3 regions of the Nonomuraea maheshkhaliensis genome follow, and region 2 is predicted to be linked to each of the others. Evidence: riboswitches for the same ligand, from Rfam matches in the RefSeq annotation. Region 2 holds a riboswitch; each other region holds the start of a gene.
The links. Region 2 has a riboswitch for cyclic di-AMP ahead of ABFX54_RS42460 (C40 family peptidase). Riboswitches for the same ligand answer to the same signal wherever they lie in the genome.
Positions count from the first base shown of each region.

Region 1: another riboswitch for cyclic di-AMP. It lies ahead of ABFX54_RS39620 (hypothetical protein); the one in region 2 lies ahead of ABFX54_RS42460 (C40 family peptidase).
Region 3: another riboswitch for cyclic di-AMP. It lies ahead of ABFX54_RS23990 (coiled-coil domain-containing protein); the one in region 2 lies ahead of ABFX54_RS42460 (C40 family peptidase).

Region 1 covers NZ_BAAAMU010000086.1:35,682-39,952, forward strand. Annotated here, with positions in the region: gene ABFX54_RS39600 (hypothetical protein) at 1-217, shown strand, start outside; gene ABFX54_RS39605 (roadblock/LC7 domain-containing protein) at 247-621, shown strand; gene ABFX54_RS39610 (hypothetical protein) at 660-1,031, shown strand; gene ABFX54_RS39615 (alpha/beta fold hydrolase) at 1,075-1,920, opposite strand; gene ABFX54_RS39620 (hypothetical protein) at 1,985-2,551, opposite strand; cyclic di-AMP (ydaO/yuaA leader) riboswitch at 2,735-2,867, opposite strand; gene ABFX54_RS39625 (DUF5302 domain-containing protein) at 3,033-3,233, opposite strand; gene ABFX54_RS39630 (class I SAM-dependent methyltransferase) at 3,327-3,947, opposite strand; gene ABFX54_RS39635 (rod shape-determining protein) at 4,019-4,271, shown strand, end outside.
Region 2 covers NZ_BAAAMU010000102.1:771-5,041, reverse strand. Annotated here, with positions in the region: gene ABFX54_RS42470 (M48 family metallopeptidase) at 1-695, opposite strand, end outside; gene ABFX54_RS42465 (gluzincin family metallopeptidase) at 905-1,933, opposite strand; gene ABFX54_RS42460 (C40 family peptidase) at 2,089-2,610, opposite strand; cyclic di-AMP (ydaO/yuaA leader) riboswitch at 2,684-2,849, opposite strand; gene ABFX54_RS42455 (C40 family peptidase) at 3,387-4,271, opposite strand, start outside.
Region 3 covers NZ_BAAAMU010000035.1:72,518-76,788, forward strand. Annotated here, with positions in the region: gene ABFX54_RS23980 (response regulator transcription factor) at 1-268, opposite strand, end outside; gene ABFX54_RS23985 (M50 family metallopeptidase) at 422-1,726, shown strand; gene ABFX54_RS23990 (coiled-coil domain-containing protein) at 1,795-2,751, opposite strand; cyclic di-AMP (ydaO/yuaA leader) riboswitch at 2,757-2,898, opposite strand; gene galT (galactose-1-phosphate uridylyltransferase) at 2,967-4,046, opposite strand; gene ABFX54_RS24000 (DeoR/GlpR family DNA-binding transcription regulator) at 4,043-4,271, opposite strand, start outside.

The DNA of each region.
Region 1 (4,271 bases), on a different contig from region 2:
CCCGGTGCTGCTGGCGGTCAGAAGGCTGGCCGCCTCGGGACTGCTCGCCGAGCCGGAACCCGCCGGCCTGCCCAAACGCGGCCAGCACGAGGCGGCGGGGCGACCGCCGCACGATCCCGGGGCGGCCCCCCAGCCGCTGGGGCCGCCCGTCACGGGCGATCCGACCGATCTGGCGCTGCTGATGCGGCTGAAGAAAGCGCTGGAGGAGCTGTCGTGAGGTTCCCCTCACTCAGGAGGAGGCCACCGGTGGAGCTACGACAAGAGGTGCTGGAGGAGATGACGCTCCTCCGCGGACGTACGCCGGACGTGGCCGGCAGCGTCGCCTGCACGGTGGACGGCCTGCCGATCGCCTGCGACCTGGAGAGCCGTACCGGCGAGCAGATCGCGGCGCTGTCGGCGGCGCTGCTCGCGATGAGCAGGCGGATGCTGGTCATCACCGGCCAGGGGGCCCTGGAGGAGACGCTCATCTCCGGCACCGCCGGTTTCGTGGCCTTCTACGCCGCCGGCCCCACCATCGTCCTCACGGTCCTGGCCGGACCCGGCGCGAACGTCGGGCTGCTGCGGCTGGAGGGCAGGAAGACGGCCGCCGCGGTGGCCGCCGTCGCAGCACGCAAACACTGAGCGGAACCCGTTCAGAACACGACAAGGGAGGAAGAAACATGGCCGGAATGGACGTCTCTCTCAAGGAGATGATGAGCATCGACGGCACGGTCGGCGCGGCCATCGTCGATCACGGCAGCGGCATGGCGCTGGGCACGCTGGGCGGCTCCAAGGACCTCGACCTCCAGATCGCCGCGGCCGGCAACACCGAGGTGGTCAAGGCCAAACTCCGCACGATGGACTCGCTCGGGCTCAAGGAGAGCATCGAGGACATCCTGATCTCGCTGGGCACCCAGTACCACATCATCCGCCCGATCACCGGGCGCGGCGGCAAGGGGCTGTTCCTCTACCTCGCGCTCGACCGCTCGCGCGCCAACCTGGCGCTCGCCCGGCACCAGTTGCGGGGCATCGAGGAGAAGCTGGAGATCTGACAGCGCCGTGGCCCGCGCGCGGCGCGGGCCACGGCTCGCCGCCTCAGGCGGAGGTCAGTTTGGTGATCTCGGCGGTGAAGGCGGGCCAGAGCTCGCGCGGCAGGTCGTGCCCCATGCCGGGGTAGGTCACCAGCCGCGCTCCCGGGACGGCCGCCGCCGTCGCCCGGCCGCCGGCCACGGGGACGAGCGGGTCGGCCTCGCCGTGCAGCACCAGCGTCGGCACGCGCACCCCCTTCAGCCCCTCCGTACGGTCGCCCGACGCCATGATGGCGGCGAACTGCCTGGCCGTGCCCGCCGGGTCGAAGCTGCGGTCGAAGGAACGCCCGGCCATCTCCGTGATCCGCTCGCGATCCAGCTCGTAGCCGGGCGAGCCGATGACCGCCCACCGCTCCACCGCCTGCTCAAGCGCCGACTCGCGGTCGGCGGGCGGGCGGCCCATGAGCGCCGCGGAGGCGGCCTCCGTGGGCGGGGCGACGGACGGGGCGGGGGTGGACATGATCGAGGTCAGGGTCAGCACCCGCTCGGAGTGGCGGATGGTCAGCGCCTGGGCGATCATGCCGCCCATCGAGGCCCCCACCACGTGGGCGGACGGCCAGCCGAGCACGTCCATGAGGGCCGCGGCGTCGTCGGCCATGTCGTCCAGCAGGTAGGGGGCGGGCGCTCCCGCCGCGGGCACGCCCGCGTCGTGGAAGTGGGTGGACAGCCCCACGTCGCGGTTGTCGTACCGGACGACGTGGTGCCCCTGCTCCGCGAGGAGCTCACAGAGCCCTTCGTCCCATTGGATCAGCTGGGCGCCGAGGCCCATGATGAGGAGCAGGGGCCGGCCCTGCGGTGAGCCGAAGCTCTCGTAGGCGATGTCGATGCCGTTCGCGGCTGCGCGGTTGGTCACGAAGACCAGAATGACATTCTGGTCTTGACTCCGCAAAGGCGGACGTCGGGGGTCAGCCCTGGGATCAGCTCTGAGCCTCGTCCTGCGGCGGGGTGGCCGGGTTGTGGTCACGCTCGGCCCACGCGCGGGTCGAGAACGGGACCGGGTAGTTCTTCTTGCCCGGGCCGTCGCCCCACTTGGTGATGACGTAGTCGATCTCGATGTGGCCCTGGCCGCCGACGCCGTCCACGCCCAGCGTGCTGGAGTTGAACCGGCCGCCGGTCAGCTCGGCGAAGGTCTTGGCGTCGAGGTCGAGCATGATGCCCCGGTTGGAGGGCTCACCGGGGCCGCGGTCGCCCACGAAGAAGGGCAGCTTCTTGCCCTTGTACATCACGTACCCCTCGGTCATGAGGGGCCAGCTGGGGCTGGCGGCCAGCCCTTTCTGCATGGGCTTGCCACTGGCGGGGAGGCCGGTGTCGCCGGCGCGGCCCGAGGCGTCGTCCCAGAAGTACGAGGCCGTGGTGGAGCCCTTGAGCAGGACCTTCTCGTCCGTGCCGGTGGCGGCGTGAGCGGCCGGGCCGGCGATGGTCAGCGTGCCGATGGCGATTGCGGTAAGGAGGGTGAGGGAACGCAGGCCAGAACGGGCAGACATGAAAAGGTAAACCCTTCGCGAGGGGACAAGGGAGTTTGCGCCCATGGGGGAATGGCGCGTAGCGGGAAATCACCTGACGTCGCTACGCGATACGCAAAATGACGAGCCTTTGGAGAAGGGGGCCGCTCTAGTAGGCGGCCGGCACGCGGTCCGGGGGTGTGACACGCTGATGCATGGGGTATTCGGTCCTCTCCATCACGCCTACCGGGTTAGCTGACGGGTTCGGGCGTGGAGATGCCCTACCGGCGTGTGGCCGGATTCACCCCATGAGGTGGGTCCCCGGTTCCCTGGGTTCGGGATTCGGCGCCAGTCGGCAGTCTCTTTGGGTAAGGACTAGGTCACCGGCTGGTAATGGCCGTTACTCTAACTATGGAAACGGACATACGCAAACGTTCCACCACGAACAGGTCGAAAGATCTACCTTCGTCCGGGAATGAAGAAGGGGGCACGGGCATGCCGTACCCCCTCGGATTTTTCCGCCTCAGCCGCCGCTCTTGCGCCTGAACGATCTCTTACTCGCAGCCGGACCGTGCGCCCCGTGGATCTTCGAAGGGTCGACGCCCCTGCCACCCGCGCCCGAGCCCGCGGCCTGGCTGCGCTTGCGCTCCAGTGCCTCGCGGAACTTGCGCTTCATCTCGTCCTCGGGAGTTTCGCTGACTTCCGGCTCCGGTGTATCCGCCATGAGGACCTCCAAGGTGTTGGGGACACTGACAGCTTCGCATGACACCGCTTACGACGCGAAACCGGCCTCGAGGCGGTTCAGGCACGGCAACCCTCACCGCTCTCCGGACGCGGTGAAGGCCAGCAGCCGGAACACCGGATCGGCGGCGCCGTCGCGCCCCTGGCCGTGCCCCGCGAACCGGGCCTCACCGCTGAGCACCAGCCCGTGCCCGGCGGCCACCTCGACCACGAGTTCGGCCCGGTCCGGCGGATCCTGCCGCCCGCCGGGCCCGTGCGCGGCCCGCTTGTCGACCGTCGTGACGAACACTCCCCCGGGCCGCAGCACCCGAGCGGCCTCGGCGATCACCGGGCGGGCGTCGTCGAGCAGGTGGAGCAGCCAGATCGTGGTGACCGCGTCGACCGAGCGGTCACGCACGGGAAGCCGGCGCCCGTCGCCCAGGACCACGTCGATCCGGCCGGCGGCCACCCCGGCCATCCCGGCCGAGGCGTCCACACCGAGCACGCGCAGCCCGAGCCCGGCCAACTCCCGGCTCACCAGGCCGGTGCCGCAGGCGATGTCGAGCAGCGTCCCCTCGCCGGGCAGGCCGTGCGCGGCCTGGCCGGCGAGCATGCCCGTGCCGACCAGATCGTGCACGGCCTGGGCCGCTGCTCTGGCGCGGGGAAGGCCGCCGCGGCTTTCGTCGTAGGAGGCGGCCTCGCGGTCGTAGTTGAGCACGGTTTCAGGGTAAAGGGGTTCCTTTGCGTTCCTGGTGTTGCTTTGGAGCGGTCCAGGATAGGGATACGCCAATGAGACTCCTCGGTCGTGACCTCGCGATGGATCTGGGAGCCGCGAGCACGCGGATCTACGCCAGACGCAAGGGCATCGTGCTCGACGAGCCCTCCGCCGTCATGTGTGACGGCCGGACGGGCAAGGTCATCGGGTACGGCGTGGAAGCCGCCGCACTGGGCGGGGGCGGGCGTACGTGCTGGCCGGTCAGCGGCGGGCTGCCCGCCGACACCGAGCTGGCCCGGCGCATGATCCGGCACTTCCTGCGCAAGG
Region 2 (4,271 bases):
ACGTCCTCGACCGGCACGCGGTCGCGCTCGGCCAGCTCCAGCAGTTCGGTGCGGAGCGGGCCCGGCCGCATCGGGGTGAAGTCGTTGAAGATCGGCTCGAACACCACCGGATAGACGAACGACGCCGCCACCGTCAGCGCGAACGCGCCCGCCGCCGCCGGGATCCACCAGCGCCTGACCCTGCGGGCCAGCGCCATCAGGGCCAGCAGCATCACGCAGAGCAGCAACGCCTCCACGCCCATGCTCTTCAGCCGGTCCCCCGCCCAGCTCGACCAGTTCTGGACCGACAGGCCGTAGTCGCGCAGGATCGTCTCGTACCAGACGCCCAGCGGCCACCTGACCAGCTCGGTGATCGCGGTGATCAGCACGACGCCGAGGATCACCCGCAGCCACCACGGGCCTTTCAGCCGCCCTGTCACCTTCGCGCCGAACGGGGTGGCGACGAGGAGGCCGGCGAAGACGAGGGTGAGGGCGAGCGAGAGGTAGGCGGGCAGGCTGGTGACCGCGTCGAACGCGCGCGCCTTCGCGATCTGGGCGGCGGTGAAGTCGCGGGACGGGTCCGGCGGCCCGCCGGTCAGCGCCTGCCAAGGCGTGCTGAACGCGGCCACGGCCAGGACGGCGAGGCCGAGCAGCACGAGCGTGATCGCCGCCGGCCGCCCGAGGCCGCCGCCGGAATCCGGCTCCCGCTCCCCCACAGCTCCCTCCTCCCCTCCGTACGGCCTGCCACGCGTCTCTCCAGCGCCAGCGGGCCCTGGGGCGGGCTGTGGGACGAATTCCGGGGCGGAGGTGGTGTCGCCGGGTCCGGGTGGGTTCGTGGCGGTCACCGCCGTCGTGGCGGCGTCCGGGGGCTCGTCCCGCCTCGGTGAGTCCTCCGCGTCCTGCCGTTCGCTCATCTGGCTCCCCTTCACCCGAGCTGATCCCGCACGTACGCGCGCCACCGTGCCGTCAGTGTGGCGACCGTGAGTCCCCGCGCGGCGAGCGCCCGGTCGGCGCCTGTCGTCCTGGCCGCGCGGTAGAGCCTCACCAGCGTCTCCTCGCCGAACCGGTCGGCGAGGAAGCGACACGCCAGCCACGCCTCCTGGTACGCGCGCGCCGGCCGCGCCGGGTCCCGGCCGTCCGCCGCGAAGTCCGCGGAGCCGGGCAGCGCGTCCGGCAGGCGTCCCGCGCGCACCTCGGCGGCCAGTTCGGCGGCGACGGTCGTCACGGGCAGCCCGGCGTCGCGGTAGCCCACGTAGTCGGCGAACCCTTCGTACAGCCAGATCGGGAGCCCGTCGGTGCCCGCTGCGACGTGGGTGAGCTCGTGGGCGAGCACGACGTCCTTGCCGGTGGGGGTGAGGGTGGCGAAGAGCTCGGGAACGACGATCACGCGCCCGCCGTCCGCCATCGCGGCCAGCCCGTCGACCCGGGCCACGCGCGCCAGGCGGGCGGCCTCCTGGGCGGAATCCGGCACGATCACCAGCGGGCGCACCGGCCTGCCGAGCACTCGGGCGACCCTGAGCCCCGCCCTGTCGGCCCTCACCGCCAGCTCCTCCAGCCCGCCGCCACCGCTGCCGCCGCCGTCCTTGCCGTCCCCGCCCTTGCCGCCGCCCTTGTCGTCGTCCGCAGCGCCGCGGGCGTCTTCACCGCCGCTACTGGCGCCGGAGCCCACGACCGTGGAGAGCCGTCCGCGGCGGATCACCGTGCCGCGGCCCGGCCAGAGGTCGCGCGCCTCCGGGGGAAGGATCGGGGAGTCGTGGAGCGGCGCGCCGCCGGAGGCGATGAGCAGCAGGCAGGCCACCACGGCTCGTCGGCTCACCTGCTCGGACACGAAGCCCGATCGTAGCCGGACCCGCACGGACTTCATCCCGGCCGAGCCGGCGCCGCCCTCACCGGCCCGGTCCGCACCGCCGTTCCGGCCGCCCGGCCCGTCGGGGGCGCCATCGGGACGTGCCATGGGGTCTTGTACGTGCCTGGTGGGTGGCCGTAGGTGCGCTGTGAGGGCCGGGGACGAGCCGCGGATGGGCCGGGGACGGGCCGTGGGCGGCCCTGGACGTGCGAGAGCCCCGTCCGGATCCGGGAAGGCTTTCCGTGGATCCGGGCGGGGCTTCTTCACATGCCGGGACGGACCGCGCCGACGAATGACGACCGGCGCCAACCGCCCAGCTTGTCGATGCGCACCCGTTCGCCTGTCCGAGGCGAGTGGATCATCTTGCCCTTGCCGACGTACATGCCGACGTGGCCGAGCCCGTTGAAGAACATGAGATCACCGGGCTTCAACTGCCGCCAGGAGATCTTGTTCCTGATGCGGGCGAACTGGCTGCTCGCCACCCGCGGGAGCTTCACTCCGGCTCGCTTCCAGGCGAACTGGACGAGACCGGAGCAGTCAAACGAACCAGGTCCTGTGGCTCCGTACCGGTACGGGTCACCGATCTGGTTCTTGGCCACGGCGACGGCCTTGCGGGCCTTCGCTTGCTGCCGAGCGACCTTGGCTGCCCTTCGCTGGGCGGCCGTGACCTTCTTCGAGGTCTTGGCGGTGGTTTCCGCCTTCACCGTCGTGACGGTCGATTCGCTCGTCGTCTCCGCCTGAGCCGTCGGAGCAAGGAGGATGGCACCTCCGGCCGTCACGGTCATGGTGAGCGCTACGCCACTCAGGGCAAGGCGGGACAGACGGGGGTTATGCAGGGAGCTGGACAGGATTTCTCCTTGTGTCTTCCACGAACGCCTACCGGGTTAGCTGACGGATTCGGGCCTGGAAGTCGCCCTACGGCGCGATACGCGCGCCGATTCACCCCTGATCCCTGGGGAAACGTGGGATCGCTGGGTCCCCGGCTCCGTGCCTCCTGGCTGCACGGATTCGGCAGGTCGAAGCCCCGGTGAAATGACATGGGGATATCGGGGAACGACCGGCGGATTTCTATCTGTCGCACATCGGGAGGGGACCGATGCGGGTTCGCGGGGCCATGGCTTGTGCACCGCGACGACGCCAGAAGCTACGCCGGAAGTTCAAGGATCGGCAAAGCGTGAGCCCGGCTGTAAAGATCAGACAGAGGACTTTGTCAGATTCGAAACCCCTGCTGGAACACCAGGTTATGTTATGGAAATGTGACCCTGCTCACACTTGTGCGAGCCCAAGATTGTCAGGCCCAAGTTGTCGCTTATGTCACAGATTTCCCGCTTAAATCACGCGTTCGGGGCCCGGGAGCGCTCCCGGGACTTCTGACCGGCTTGAGGGACAGTCGCGGCAGATTTCCGGATATGTACGGCGGCGGCCGTAGGCATCGGCACAGGCCGCGAGGCGATTCCAAAACGCGACTCCGCCTCGTGAACGATGATCCATAGTAGGAAGAGGCGGAAAAAATCCCGCCGCCGGCCGAGAGCGGCCGGACGACGGGACAGGAAACCAGTCGCTACGGACGCACGGCCCCCACCAGCGTGCTGCCGTACGACGAGAGCTTGACCACCTTGACGACGTCACCCGTCTGCGGCGCGTGCACGATCTGCCCGTTGCCCGCGTAGATGCTGACGTGCCCGAGCCCCGCGCTGAAGATGAGGTCACCGGGCTGCAGCGACTTGAGGTCCACCTTGCGGTTGGCCCCCCACGCCCACTGCTGCCACGTCGTACGGGGCAGCGAGACCCCGGCCGCCCGCCAGGCCGCCTGGGTCAGCCCCGAGCAGTCGTACGAGCTCGGCCCCGTGGCGCCGAACCGGTACGGCTTGCCCACCTGCGCGAACGCGAACCGCAGCACCGCAGCCGCGCTGCCCGAGGCGGGGCCGGTGTACTTCAGGCCCACGCTGTTGGGGTTGCCCGGGTTGTAGGCCCCCAGTTTCTCCAGCAGCTTCTTCTGGTCCTTGATCAGCTTGAGGATCTCCGCGCGTTCCTTCTCGACGGCGTCGCGCTCCTTGTCTGCGTCCTGCAGCGCCTTCTGCGCCTTGCCCCGCTCGACCTTCAGGCCCCGGTTCTCCCGGTCGAAGGCCGCCAGCTTCTCGGCCTTCTCCTGCGAGACCTGCCCGGCCAGGGCCAGCCCGGCGAGCATGTCCTGCGGGTTGGGCGAGCCGAAGATGCCGGGCCACGAGGTGACGTCGTTGCCGGCCTGATAGCTGGAGACCGCCATGCCGACGACCTCGGCCCGCAGGTCCGCGACCGTGGCCAGCTTGCGCTTGTAGCTCGCGTTGAGCTCGCCGTACGTGGACTTGGCCTTCTTGTAGCGCTCGGTCGCCGTGTTGTAGCGGTCGACGACCTTGTCGGCCTTGTCGTTGAGCTTGTCGAGCTTGGCCTTCGCCTGCGCGAGCGT
Region 3 (4,271 bases), on a different contig from region 2:
CGCGCACCTGCGCGGGGTTGGGCGCGGCCGACAGCAGCAGCACCCCGCACCCTGGCACGTGCTCGGCCAGCGAATCCGCAGCCGCGGGCTCCCCGGGCAGGTCGAGATCGACCACCGCCACGTCGGCCGCGGCCGCCCGCGCCGCGCTCACCGCCTCCTGAGCGTGCCCCGCCTCGGCGACGACCCGCAGGCCAGGCTCGGCCGCCAGGGTGACGAGCAGGCCACGGCGCACCAAGGGCAGGTGCTCGGCGATCAGTATGCGGATCAAGACGTCCCCCTCCGTCGTTCTCCCAGCGTGATCGCTTGATCGCGCACTGTCAATGCCCGTCGGAACCGGTAAGCCGTACGGTGTGGCGAGTTCGACTACTCTGGGGCTGTCGGACCCTTCGTCTGTCCTGTCGTCTGCCGGGAGCACACCTCGATGAACTGGCTCTACGTCGTGGGGATCATCCTCTTCCTCCTCGGTCTGATGGTCTCCATCGCGCTGCACGAGCTCGGCCACCTGGTGCCGGCCAAGATCTTCGGCGTCAGGGTGACCCAGTACATGGTGGGTTTCGGCTCCACGGCGTGGTCGCGGCGCAAGGGCGAGACCGAATACGGCATCAAGTGGATCCCGTTCGGCGGCTACATCCGCATGATCGGCATGCTCCCGCCCCGCCCCGGCGACGAGCCGGGCAAGCTCAGGAGCACCGCCACGGGCCCGTGGCAGGGCCTGATCGAGTCGGCCCGCGACGCCGCGCAGGAAGAGGTGCGGCCGGGCGACGAAGACCGCGTCTTCTACCGCAAGAAGTGGTGGCAGAAGGTCATCATCATGTCCGGCGGCCCGGCGATGAACTTCGTGCTCGCCTTCGTCTTCTTCAGCATCCTGCTGGTCGGCATCGGCCTGCCCGCCTGGGCCCCGATCGTCTCGCCCGAGACCCACACCTGCGTGATCCCGATCTCCGAGCAGCGCGCCCAGTGCGCGCCCGGCGACAAGCTGACGCCCGCCGCCCAGGCCGGCATGAAGCCCGGTGACCGCATGGTCTCCTTCGACGGCCAGAAGATCGGCTCCTGGGACGACGCCACCCGCCTGATCCGCTCCCACGGCCCCGGCCCGGTGCGACTCGGCATCGAGCGCGACGGCAAGCCGATGACGCTCAGCGTCACGCTCATCGCCCAGGACCGGCCCAACCTCGAAGACCCCGAGAAGATCGACAAGAACGTCGGCTTCCTCGGCGTGCTGCCCACCGAGGTCATGGAGAAGCAGAGCCTCGGCCAGGTCGTCGGCTACATGGGCGAGCTGACCGCCCGGGTGGCGGGCTCGCTGCTCAACCTGCCGGAGAAGATGGTCGGCGTCTGGCACGCGGCCTTCTCCGGCGACGAGCGCGACCCCGAGGGCCCGGTGGGCGTGGTCGGCGCTGGCCGCATGGGCGGCGAGATCCTCGCCTCCGACCTGTCCACCGAGAAGAAGATCGCCATCTTCGTCAACCTGCTGGCCGGCTTCAACCTGGCGATCGGCATGTTCAACCTCATCCCGCTGCTGCCGCTCGACGGCGGTCACGTCGCCGGGGGCCTGTGGGAGGGCATCAAGCGGGCGTACGCCAAGGTCATGAAGCGGCCGGAGCCGGCCTACGTCGACATCGCCAAGGTGCTGCCGCTGACGTACGCGCTCGCGATCGTGATGATGATCATGGCCGGTCTGCTCGTCTACGCCGACCTGGTCAACCCGCTCACGCTGACCAACTGACGCCCCCTGAACATGACGCGGGGCCCGTGCCGTCTCCTCGGCAGGGGCCCCGTTCGGCTTTCCCGGCGTCAGTTCATCGAGATGTGCACGTGGTCGAAGTGGTTCTCGGTGATGCTGCCGCGGTTCGACATCGTTCGCCAGCCCGACCCGTGGTTGATCCGCTGCTTCCAGATCACGTACTTGACGCCCAGCTTGCCCTTGTTCGCCAGCGCCCAGTCCGCCAGCCGGTCGCCGAGGGCGTTGTTGGCCGCCGACGGCATCGAGCCGCCCGTGCTCATCATGAAGTCGCAGGCCCGGCCCAGCGGGTGCTCGCCGCTCGCGCCCGCGCGGAAGCAGCCCACGGAGAACGGCAGCGCGAAGTTCTTGGCCACCTGGGCCTTCATCAGCCGCGTCCGCGGGGTGATGTGGTCAGGGCCGGACGGCAGTTGCGGCGCCCACGAACCGTCGGAGTTGCGGCCCGTCGCGAACGGCACCAGATCCTTGAGCTTGTCCTCGATGTCGTCGATGACCTTCTCGGCGTCGTCGCGCTGACTGTCCACCTCGGCCGCGTCGGCCTTGATCCTGGTCGCCAGGGCGGCGGCCTCCTTGCTGGCCTTCTCCTTGTCGTCCTTGGCCTTGGCCACGCTCTGCACGACCGCCTGCTGCTCGGCCGTCAGCTGTTCGAGCAGGGCGGCGCTGCTGCCGCGCTCGGGGGTCATCAGGAAGGGGAGCGAAGGATCGGCGTTCTGGTAACGCAGGCGGGCGATCTCGGCGACCCGCTGCTCGGCCGTGGCCAGCGTCTGCTCGGCGGTGGCCAGCCTGGCCTTGGCCGCCTCGGCGGCCTGCTGGGCCTTGGCCAGCTCGACGCGCCTGAGGTTGTACTTCTCGATGAGCTTGTCGACCTTGGTGTTGAGCTGTTTGAGCTGCGCCCGGAGCTTCGCCTCCGAGGGTTTGGGGGCGGCGGACGCCGGAATCGCCGGAAGGACGGCGACGGCGGCGGCGGTGATCAGACCGATGGCAAGAGTCGCGGGGGACGAAGCCGCCACGTAGGTGTTCCTCTCCCTCTGCCGGCCGGGTTAGCTGACGGGTTCGGGCATGGGAGTGCGCCCTACCACCGAAGCGGATTCACCCCAGGTGCGGTTTCGGGTCCCCGGCTCCCGGGCCACGCGCCCGGGATTAGGCAAGCGACGGCTGTTATGGCCGGTGCTTATGGGGATATTAGTGGTAGATCACGAGTCATGCGACCTTAAGAGGAAATCAATTAGTGATCTACTTGTGATCGAAGCATGCGCGCCGCCTCCTCCGGCAGCACGTCGTTGACGAAGGCGCCCATCGCCGACTCCGAGCCGGCCAGGAACTTCAGCTTGTTCGGCGCCCGCCGGATGCTGAACAGCTCCAGGTGCAGGTAGGCCAGCTCCCTGTCCTGGCGTACGGGCGCCTGGTGCCAGGCCGAGATGTACGGCATCACCACGCCGAACAGCCCGTCGAAGGCCCGCAGCACCGAGGTGTAGAGGGGGGCGAACGCCGCCCGCTCCTCCTCCGTGAGCGCCGCCAGGTCCGGCACCTGCCGGTGCGGATACACGTGCACCTCGAACGGCCAGCGCGCGGCGGCCGGCACGAACGCCGTCCACAGCTCGTTGGCGGCCACCACCCGCGTCCCCGCAGCCCGCTCGGCCGCCAGCACGTCGGCGAACAGGTTGCCCGGCCCCCGATGGCGGGCAGCCGCGCCGAGTTGCAGCTTGGCCTTGGGCGTGACGTACGGGTAGGCGTAGATCTGGCCGTGCGGATGGGCGAGCGTGATGCCGATCTCCTCGCCCCGGTTCTCGAAGCAGAAGACCTGCTCCACGCCGTCGATCCCGGAGAGCTCGGCCGTGCGGTCGGCCCACGCCTCCATGACCAGCTCCACCTGGGCGTCGGAGAGCCTGGAGAAGGAGGAGGAGTGGTCGGAGGTGAAGCACACCACCTCACACCTCCCCACGCCCGGACGGACCTCGCTCAGTCCGCCCACCTCCTGATAAGTCCCGAAATTTGTGGAGAAAGAGGGGAAGCGGTTCTCGAACACCACCACGTCGTAGTCGTGCGCCGGGATCTCCGTCGACCGCTCGTCCGACGACGGGCACAGCGGGCACTCCGACGTGCCGCCGGTCGGCAGGAACGTACGCGTCTGCCGGTGCCCCGCGACCGCGATCCACTCCTCGGTCAGCGGGTCGTAGCGCAGCTCGGAGGCCACCGGCCGGGGGTCGAGCGTCCGCCGGTCGATCGCGCTCCTGTCGGCGTCGTCCCGCCGGTCGAAGTAGATCAGCTCCCGGCCGTCGGCCAGATGGGTGATGGTGCGCTTCACTGCGAGCCCTCCGCGATGATCAATTGCCCGGCCCTTTCGGCCAGGTCGGTGCGTGCGTCCTCGGGCAGCCCCGCGTCGCTGATGACCACGTGGGCCTCACTCAGCTCGGCGATGGTGCTGATGCCGACCGTGTTCCACTTCGTGTGGTCGGCCGGGACGACCAGCCTGGTCGCGGCCGTCACGAGCTCTCTGTCGGTCTCCGACTCCAGCAGGTTGGGCGTGGTG